Regions from separate parts of the Streptomyces sp. NPDC018000 genome, predicted to be linked through region 1. Evidence: riboswitches for the same ligand, from Rfam matches in the RefSeq annotation. Region 1 holds a riboswitch; each other region holds the start of a gene.
What was found. A riboswitch is a leader RNA that binds a small molecule or an ion and turns the genes downstream of it on or off. The one in region 1 is predicted to bind cobalamin.

Region 2: another riboswitch for cobalamin. It lies ahead of ACH4EW_RS10420 (ribonucleoside-diphosphate reductase subunit alpha); the one in region 1 lies ahead of ACH4EW_RS14515 (ABC transporter substrate-binding protein).
Region 3: another riboswitch for cobalamin. It lies ahead of ACH4EW_RS26395 (cobalamin biosynthesis protein); the one in region 1 lies ahead of ACH4EW_RS14515 (ABC transporter substrate-binding protein).
Region 4: another riboswitch for cobalamin. It lies ahead of ACH4EW_RS20175 (prenyltransferase/squalene oxidase repeat-containing protein); the one in region 1 lies ahead of ACH4EW_RS14515 (ABC transporter substrate-binding protein).

What each region holds. Positions count from the first base shown of each region.
Region 1 covers NZ_JBIRGM010000005.1:14,357-16,539, forward strand. Annotated here, with positions in the region: gene ACH4EW_RS14510 (FecCD family ABC transporter permease) at 1-302, opposite strand, end outside; gene ACH4EW_RS14515 (ABC transporter substrate-binding protein) at 299-1,285, opposite strand; cobalamin riboswitch at 1,324-1,447, opposite strand; gene ACH4EW_RS14520 (hypothetical protein) at 1,840-2,183, opposite strand, start outside.
Region 2 covers NZ_JBIRGM010000003.1:428,591-430,773, forward strand. Annotated here, with positions in the region: gene ACH4EW_RS10420 (ribonucleoside-diphosphate reductase subunit alpha) at 1-1,169, opposite strand, end outside; cobalamin riboswitch at 1,313-1,448, opposite strand; gene mctP (monocarboxylate uptake permease MctP) at 1,606-2,183, opposite strand, start outside.
Region 3 covers NZ_JBIRGM010000018.1:24,944-27,126, forward strand. Annotated here, with positions in the region: gene ACH4EW_RS26390 (cobyric acid synthase) at 1-407, opposite strand, end outside; gene ACH4EW_RS26395 (cobalamin biosynthesis protein) at 404-1,447, opposite strand; cobalamin riboswitch at 1,595-1,726, opposite strand; gene ACH4EW_RS26400 (hypothetical protein) at 1,897-2,127, opposite strand; gene ACH4EW_RS26405 (anion permease) at 2,163-2,183, opposite strand, start outside.
Region 4 covers NZ_JBIRGM010000009.1:57,553-59,735, forward strand. Annotated here, with positions in the region: gene ACH4EW_RS20175 (prenyltransferase/squalene oxidase repeat-containing protein) at 1-1,039, opposite strand, end outside; cobalamin riboswitch at 1,147-1,286, opposite strand; gene ACH4EW_RS20180 (MBL fold metallo-hydrolase) at 1,408-2,183, opposite strand, start outside.

The DNA.
Region 1 (2,183 bases):
GGGTCGGCCAGCGGGTTGCGCACCAGCGCCTGGAGCACCGCGCCCGACAGGGCCAGCCCGGCGCCGACGACCGCGCCGAGCAGCACTCTGGGCAGCCGTACCTCCCACACGATCGTCGGGTACGCACCGGTGCGTTCACCGCCCAGGACCGTACTCAATACCTCGCCCGGCGGAATCCGTACCGGGCCGAGCGCCAGGCCGGCCACCGCCGCCGCGAGCAGCAGCACCGTGAGGACGCCGATCACGACGGGGGTCGAGCGGAGGACGGACTTCGGGCCGGGGCGGGCGGACTCCGCGCTCACGGAGTGCCGGGGTGCAGCTGCCCGGCCAGGTCCTGCACGGCGTCGGCGACCCGCACACCGAGCACGGCCGAGGACAGCGGGAGGACCGCGAACTTCTTGTTCTTGATCGCCGGCACGTCCGCGAGCGCCGGATCATTCAGCAGCCGCTTCTTCTTGGCCGCGACCGTGGTGCCGCCGTAGTCGTAGATCACGACCACCTCGGGCTTGCGCTTGATGACCTGCTCCCAGGACACGTCGCCGAAGGTGCCGTCGAGGTCCGCGAAGACGTTCCTGCCCCCGGCGAGCCGGACGATTTCGCTGCCGATGCCGTTGCCGCCCGCTGTGAACGCGGAGCTGTCGCCGGAGTCGTAGACGAACACCGAGGGATGTGAGGAGCCCTTGAGCTCTGTCTCGACCGCCCTGATCTTCTGCCGCTCCTCGGCGATCAGCTTCCTGCCGCGCTCCGGTACGCCGAAGGTCCTGGCGACCTGGGTGATCTCGGTAGCGAGCTGATCGATACCGACCTTGCCCTTGGTGCAGTACTCGATGTTCAGCCGGGTGTTGATGCCGCTCTTCCGGAGCCCCGCCCGGTCCTGGCCCCTGGCCTTGTCGAAGGCGCTGCTGTATCCGCCGTAGACGAAGTCGGGGTTGGCGCCGAGCAGCACCTCCTTGGAGGGGTACTCCTTCGCGAGCACCTTGGTTCCGGCGTATGCGGACCGGTACTTCGGCAGGATGCTGTCGTCCAGGTAGGCGGTCCCGGCCAGCCGGTCCTGGAGCCCAAGGGCCAGCATGATTTCGGTGGCGTGCTGGTTCATGGTGACGGCCCGCTTCGGAGGGGCTTCGAAGGTCGTCTTCATACCGCAGTTGGTGACGGTGTAGGGGAAACCGTCGGCGGCCGGTGCGGCCTCTGTCTTGTCCTCGCCGCCCGTGCCGGAGCCGCAGCCAGTGAGCGGCAGCAGAAGCAGCGGTATGAGCGCGAGTGGTACACGGCGGATCCGGGGCATGACCGAGCCTTTCCGGGGGATGTCCTCGTCCCCTGGTTGTACGGAGAAGGCGGCGCGGCCAGTGTCTGGCTTCCGGGCTGCTGCAGCCCGGTCACAGTGGCGGGACCGTACCGGATTCACACCGGTTTCCTGACGCGCGTCGCCTGAGTTTCGGGGCCCAGTCTGTCAGACCGCATACTGCGGTTGCCTTCCGGGCCGCAACAGACAATCGGGATAGCAGTGGCGAAATGTGATCCCCTCTCCTGTTGGCCGGGTTGCACAAATGCCTTTTGTACCTATGCGTCATTGTTCGATGCGAGGGTGTTGCTGTTCTTGTCCAGCCCCGGCCCTTCACTCCCGAGCACCCCGGCGGCGGCTGGCCCGCCACCCCGAGGAACGCGGCTTTGCCATGTCCCACCCGGCCGACGAACACCGTGCTGCGGACTGAGCGGAGCACAGGTCAGAGGGCCACTGTCCGGCTGGTGTTGGCGCGGCCGGGGGCGCATCGATGATGCCGTGGGTGGGGTCCGGCAAATTCCTGGGGCGGTGGATGGGACCTGGCCCTGCGCTCAGGCTCAGACCTTCACGGTGCCGGAATCATCCCGAATTCCGAGCACGCATGCCACGACAACCATCAGCGAGAGCAGGATCATTACCGCGTTGATCAGCACATCTGGTCCTGCATCCTGCTTCATGGCATTGGATGACGCCATCCATGCGATCGCGCACTGTGCAATCACGCAGCAGCACAGGAAAGCTGCGCGGCCCCCTCGGGGGATCCTGCCGCTGATTCGCGGAAGCGTCAGGACGGCTGCAGCACCCAGCAGAATGATGGCTGCTCCGATCTCGGTTGCGAGGAAGATGGCCGCACCCAATCTGTCGGGAGCGCTGTGGTCGATCTCAGAAGTGTCGATGACCA
Region 2 (2,183 bases), on a different contig from region 1:
GCCAGCCCCTTGGCCTCGACGGCCCGGTACGCGGCGTCGAACTCGTCGCCCCACAGGTCGACCAGCTCGGGCACGTCGGCGGGTGAGAACAGCGACCAGTCCCCGTCCGCGTCGACCCGGCGCATGAACTCGTCCGGGATCCAGTGCGCCAGGTTGAGGTTGTGCGTACGACGCTGGTCCTCACCCGTGTTGTCGCGCAGCTCCAGGAACTCCTCGATGTCCGCGTGCCAGGTCTCCAGGTAGACGGCGGCGGCGCCCTTGCGGCGGCCTCCCTGGTTGACCGCGGCGACAGAGGCGTCGAGCGTCTTCAGGAACGGCACGATGCCGTTGGAGTGCCCATTGGTGCCTCGGATCAGCGAACCGCGGGCGCGGATGCGGGAGTACGAGAGACCGATGCCGCCCGCGTGCTTGGAGAGCCGGGCCACCTGGTGGTAGCGGTCGTAGATCGAGTCGAGCTCGTCGAGCGGGGAGTCCAGCAGATAGCAGGAGGACATCTGCGGGTGCCGGGTGCCGGAGTTGAAGAGCGTGGGGGAGGAGGGGAGGTAGTCGAGGCGGCTCATCAGACCGTACAGCGAGGCGACCTCGTCCAGCGCGCGTGCCGAGTCGTCATCGGCGAGACCGGACGCGATCCGCAGCATGAAGTGCTGTGGCGTCTCGATGACCTGACGGGTGTGCGGGTGGCGCAGCAGATAGCGGCTGTGCAGGGTCCGCAGCCCGAAGTAGCCGAACCGGTCGTCCGCGCCGTCGGCGAGCGCCTGCTCGACCAACGCGTCGAGGCGGTTCGCGTGGAGCTCCACGAACGCGGCCGTACGATCCGCGATCAGACCCTCGCGGTGTCCGACGGCGACCGAGGCGGAGAAGGACACCGCGCCCTGACCGGCTGCCTCGTCCGCGATGGTGCGGGTGAGGAGTCGGGCGGCGAGCCGGGAGTATGCCGGGTCCTCGGAGATCAGACCCGCGGCGGCCTCGCTGGCCAGCGCACGCAACTCTGCCTCGTCCGAACGGGCGTTGCGGCCGCGCAGCGCGGCGGCGGCGACGCGACCGGGGTCGGTGTCGGGCAGATCGACGGTGAGGTCGGTCAGGACCCGCAGCAGTGCGGTCCCCGGTCCGTCGTTCGTGGTTGCCGCGGACTCGGCGACTGAAGCCGGATCGGCTGGCGCGATGGTCACGTGGTGCTCTCCCTCGCTCGGCTCGGGGCCGGGCGGGGGAGCGGGGCAGCCGCGCTGAGGCATGCCCGAGGAAGGAGGGCAGCATTGCGTGCGGCGTCCACCGGCCCATCCGCGAGGCCCGGACGTCTGGCATCCGGTTCGGTCGAGCCGGATGCGCTGTCGGCAGGTCCTCGGACTTACTTGAGGGTGTACAAAAGCACACCGAATACACCGTTGCGGGACAGTTCCGGATTCGCACCGGATTTCCCTGCGGCGACAGCGAGCATGAGCATACATGTGGGGGCCGCCTGATGTGACGGCCCCATATGTTGTGTCACGCAACATGAGCCGGGGTGACGGGGCAAGCCGTGCGAACCCCTCTCGGAGCAGACGAACGGCCTGCCGCGCCCCGGTGAGAAGGGCTCGACGGGCCGCCGTCCGGCCGTGGTGGCGGTCGTCAGTGGCCGCCGCCCGGCGCCCCCGCCGTGGCCCGCGGGAGCTCCACCTGGACGCCCGGGTCGCCCGCGTCGGCCGTGTAGTCGGCCGGGGAGGTCTCGTCGATTCCGACGGGCGCCCTCACCGCGTGCAGGATGAAGGTGAGTGCCACCGTCACCACCACGTTCAGCACAAACGCAGTCAGACCGATGTAGCCGATCTCGCCGATGCCCGGGATCTCCTTGGACGACCCGCCGAAGTGCGCCTGGGTCGGGCTGGCGACCCCGTACGCGGCCACTGTCCCGTACACCATGCCGACCGCCCAGCCCGCGAGCAGCGCCCAGTGGTGGAACCAGCGGGTGAACAGGCCGCCGACCAGGGCCGGCATCGTCTGGAGGATCCAGATCCCGCCCAGCAGCTGGAAGTTGATCGCGACCGTCTTGTCCATGGTGAGGACGAAGGCGAGCGCGCCGACCTTCACCAGCAGCGACACCAGCTTGGAGACCTTGGTCTCCTGCTCCGGGGTCGCGTCCGGCTTCAGGAAGTCCTTGTAGATGTTGCGGGTGAAGAGGTTCGCCGCGGCGATCGACATGATCGCGG
Region 3 (2,183 bases), on a different contig from region 1:
CCCGCCCCCTCGCAGATCACCGCGTCATACGTGTCCCGAAGCCGCTCAAGACAGTCCACGACCGTGCCGAGAAGCGCTTCCTGCCTGCCGCCGTGGTAGCCGCGTGCGCTCATCTCGCCCACCGGTCTGCCCATCAGGACGACCTGGCTGGAGCGGTCCCCACCGGGCTTGAGCAGCACCGGGTTCATCAGCGCGGTCGGCTCCACCCGGGCGGCCCGGGCCTGCATGGCCTGGGCGCGCCCGATCTCGGCGCCCTCGCGGGTGACGAACGAATTCAGCGACATGTTCTGCGCCTTGAAGGGCGCCACCTTCACGCCCCGGCGCACGAGCCAGCGGCAGATGCCTGCCGTGACGACGCTCTTGCCCGCGTCCGAGGTGGTTCCGGCGACCAGCAGCCCGCCGCTCATGTCCGTCTCCGTCCTGCGATCCGACGTCCTGTGACCCGGAGTCCTGCGGACCGATGTCCTGCGGACCGATGTCCTGCGGACCGATGTCCTGCGATCCGTCGTGCGACGAGACCCGCACCCAGCCGCCCCGCCACACACATGCCGAGGGCCAGCGCACTCACCCGGCGCGACAGCCGTACCGCGCGTTCGATGTCCTCGGTCTCCACCGCCCGGCCCGTCTCCCCGTTGAGGACGGGGCGGTGTTCTACCCGGCCGCCGTACGCGAGGGTCCCGCCGAGCCGTACGCCGAGTGCGCCCGCGAACGAGGCCTCCACCGGGCCCGCGTTGGGGCTCGGGTGCTTGGCCGCGTCGGCCCGCCACGCCCGTACCGCTCCACGTGGCCGCCCCCCGGCGGCCACGGCGAGCAGGGCTGTGAGCCGGGCACCCGGCCAGCCCGCGAGGTCGTCGAGGCGGGCCGAGGCCCAGCCGTAGCGCCGGTGGCGGGGCGACCGGTGGCCGACCATGGCGTCGAGGGTGTTCGCGGCCCGGAAGCCGACGAGCCCGGGCACACCGGCCAGCGCGCCCCACACCAGGGCGCCGACCACGGCGTCCGAGGTGTTCTCGGCCACGGACTCCACCACGGCGCGGGCGATCTGCGGTCCGTCGAGGGACTGCGGGTCGCGCCCGCACAGATGCGGCAGCCGCTCGCGGGCCGAATCGATGTCACCGGCTGCCAGGGCGGCGCCGATGGTCCGGGCCTCACGCCCCAGGGACGTACCGCCGACGACGGACCAGGTGGCGGCCGCGGTCAGTGCGACGGAGGCGGCGGGGTGGCTGCGTACGGCACGGGTGATCAGCGCGGCACCACCCGCCGCGCCCCCTGCGCAGACGAGCGTGTGCAGCGCGCCCCACCCGCGGTGGTCGCGCCAGAGACGGCGCTCGACGCCTGCTGCGGCCCGCCCGAAGGCGGCGACCGGATGTCCCCTGCGGGGGTCACCGAGCAGCAGATCGCCGATCAGACCGGCCGTGGCGCCGTACGCGAAAATGCGGTCGGCACGCACGGCTCAACCGGCCGTTGCGCCTCGAAGGACCTTCGTACAGGCGGCTCTCGTCGTCGAGAGCGCCACAGAAACGGACGCACGGCAGCCAGGCATGGCGATATGTCCTCACTCAGGGTCCGCGCCCTGGTTCGACGTGACCGGCGACGAGAGTCTCCTGGCTCCCGGATCCGCAGTTCCCCCGGCCTTCCAGCCCGCTCGCGCGCGCCGTGACTTCCGGTGTGGGGGACTGCTCCCCGGTGACAGTGGCGGGACCGCGCCGGATTCGCACCGGCTTCCTCTGCTGTCGCCGTAATCGGCTCCGGCAGTCCACCACGCCCTGCGAACGCCCGTCAACCTGCTGTTGATCTGCGACGGTGCAGTGTGCTGAGCCCCACATCGGACCGGGCACACCGCATCGGGCCGGACACACGAGGTGTGTCCGGCCCGATGCGGTGTGCCCGGAGAAGGGCTCAGGCGACGATCAGATAGATCCCGTACAGGACCGCCGCAGCACACAGCGCGAAGCAGACGTACGCACCGGCGCGGGCCAGCAGCAGCGAGCCGCCGGAGCCGCCCTGCGCCGCAGGTTCGGGCTGCTTGGAGAGACCGACGATGCCCAGGGTGAAGAGACCCACCAGCGCGACGGTGACGACGAGTGAGACGCCGAAGACGGAGCCGAGGGCTGCCCAGTCGATGTTCATGCTGAATCCTTAGACGGCCGGCGTAGGTGGCTGACCTAGAGGGTGGCGGTTCGCGC
Region 4 (2,183 bases), on a different contig from region 1:
CGTCGGCGCCGGTCGCATGCGCGGCCAGGACCAGCTGCGCGTAGGCGGCGGGACCGTTCTGCTCGGCCCAGGCTTTGGAGTTCTTCTTCAGCCAGGTCACGGCCTTGTCCGCCTTGTCCTGGTGGCCCGCGGCGGACAGCGCGACGACCGCGTCCGCGGTGTTGCCGACGTCGGGCTGCGGGGTGGAGTCGGTGGCGCCGGGCATCGGCGCCAGGTCGAGATGACCGCTGGTCGAGAGGGCGTCCGCGAGGAAGTGGGCGCCGTTCTGCGCGGCCTGCTCGGGCGTGAGGTCGGACCCCGGGTGGCAGCTGGGCGCATTGCCCGCTGCGGCGTTGTTCCCCACGGCCATGGCCTTGCCCATCGTGCCGAGCACGGCGGCCGCGGTGGCGTCCGCGTTGGCGGCGAGCTTCCCGGACTTGTCGGGCTGGTAGGCGAAGGCGCCGCCGTCCTTGCCGCCGCACGGGATCGCGAGCGCGAGCAGCGGGTCGTAGGGCGTCTTGCCTTCGGGGGTCGTGATGTCCGCGAGCCGCTGCCCCTGCCGGGCAAGGGCGCCGATCACCAGCGAGGTGGAGTTGGCGTCGCTGGGCGCGCCCGGGGTGTAGCCCCAGCCGCCGTCCTCGTTCTGCACGGACTTCAGCCAGCGGACCGAGTTGTTCACGGTGTCCCGGTGCCCGCCCACCTCGACGAACGCCTGGACGGCGGCGGCGGTGGCGTTGGTGTCCAGCACCGTCTTCTTGTCGCACGGCTTGGAGACGTCGGCCCGGTACGCGGCGTAGGCGCCGTTGGCGCACTGCTGGGCGATCAGCCAGTCCACCGACTCCTTGGCGGGCGTGACGCCCTCGACCCGCTGGGCGAGGAAGGCCAGCGACTGCCGCCAGACCCCGTCGTAGGTGGGGTCCTTCGTGCCGTACAGCCCGGACGGCAGCGCGGCGGACGGCGAGGGGGACGGGGACGGGGCCGCGACCGCGACCGGCGCAGCGGCCGCACAGAACACGGCGACGGTGGCGGCGAGCGTTGCTGCGCTGCGGCGTACGGTCATGGCGGGCGGGGCCTCTCCTGCGGGGGAGCCGGGCACAGGCACGCTTACGCACCAGGCTCCGGCTCCGTATACCTCGACGGTGCCGACCACCGGGGTTCCGGTGGTGCGAGCCGGTCACGACCGCGGACAGGGCATTCCGACTCACCGCCTTCGACGACGGTTCACGGCTGCGTGGTCAGTGCCGGATTCGCACCGGCTTCCCCCTGAACGGGCATGATGACGACTCGCCCACTCTACCGGGCCATATCCTGCCTCCCTTGGGCGGAGGACCGCCCGGGGCAGCGATATACGTCACTGGCCGGGCCGGGCGGGATCGGACGGCCTCCGGGCCGGGCGGGGCGCCGACGCCTGTCCTTGGGAGCCTCCCGTCAAACTGCGACGTACGTCACAGGCTTGCTCCCCGGCACGGCCTCCGCACGCCCGAGCTTCACCAGCCGCCGCAGATGCGCCTCGGCCTCGGAGACCGCGATGTTCCGTGAGCCGTGCGGGATCTGCTCCCACGGCCGGTTCCACTCCATCCGCTCGGCCAGTTCCCACGGCGTGAGCGGTGTGGCCAGCAGTCCGAGCAGTCCGGTCAGCCGCTCCTCGTGGTGGTCCAGGAGTTCCCGAACGCGCCCCGCGGCATCCGTGAACGCGTACTGATGGGCGGGCAGCACCTCCGCGACCCCGAGCCGGCCGATGCGCTCCAGCGAGTCGAGGTAGTCGCCCAGGGGGTCGGTGACCGCCGCGTCGTCCGGGTTCTCGTACAGCCCGATGTGCGGACTGATCCCCGGCAGCAGATGATCCCCGGAGAAGAGCCGGCCCCGACCGGGCAGATTCCCCGGATGTTTCTCCTCCAGATGCAGGCAGACATGGCCGGGCGTGTGCCCCGGCGTCCAGATGGCCCGCAGCTTGCGCCCTGCCAGATCGAGGAGTTCACCGGGAACGATCTCCCGGTCCGGAAGCGCCGACCGCAGTCCGGGCAGGGTACGCATCCGGCCTCCATCGGCCGCGGCGGCCCGCAACGGCGCGAGATGCTCCTCGGGCGCACCGACCGCCGTGAGCTTCGCCGCGAGGTACGTCAGCCAGGTGCCGGGTTCCGACTGCCGGGTGCGGCGCACGATCGCGGTGTCCGCCGCATGCATGGCGATCCAGGCCCCGGACG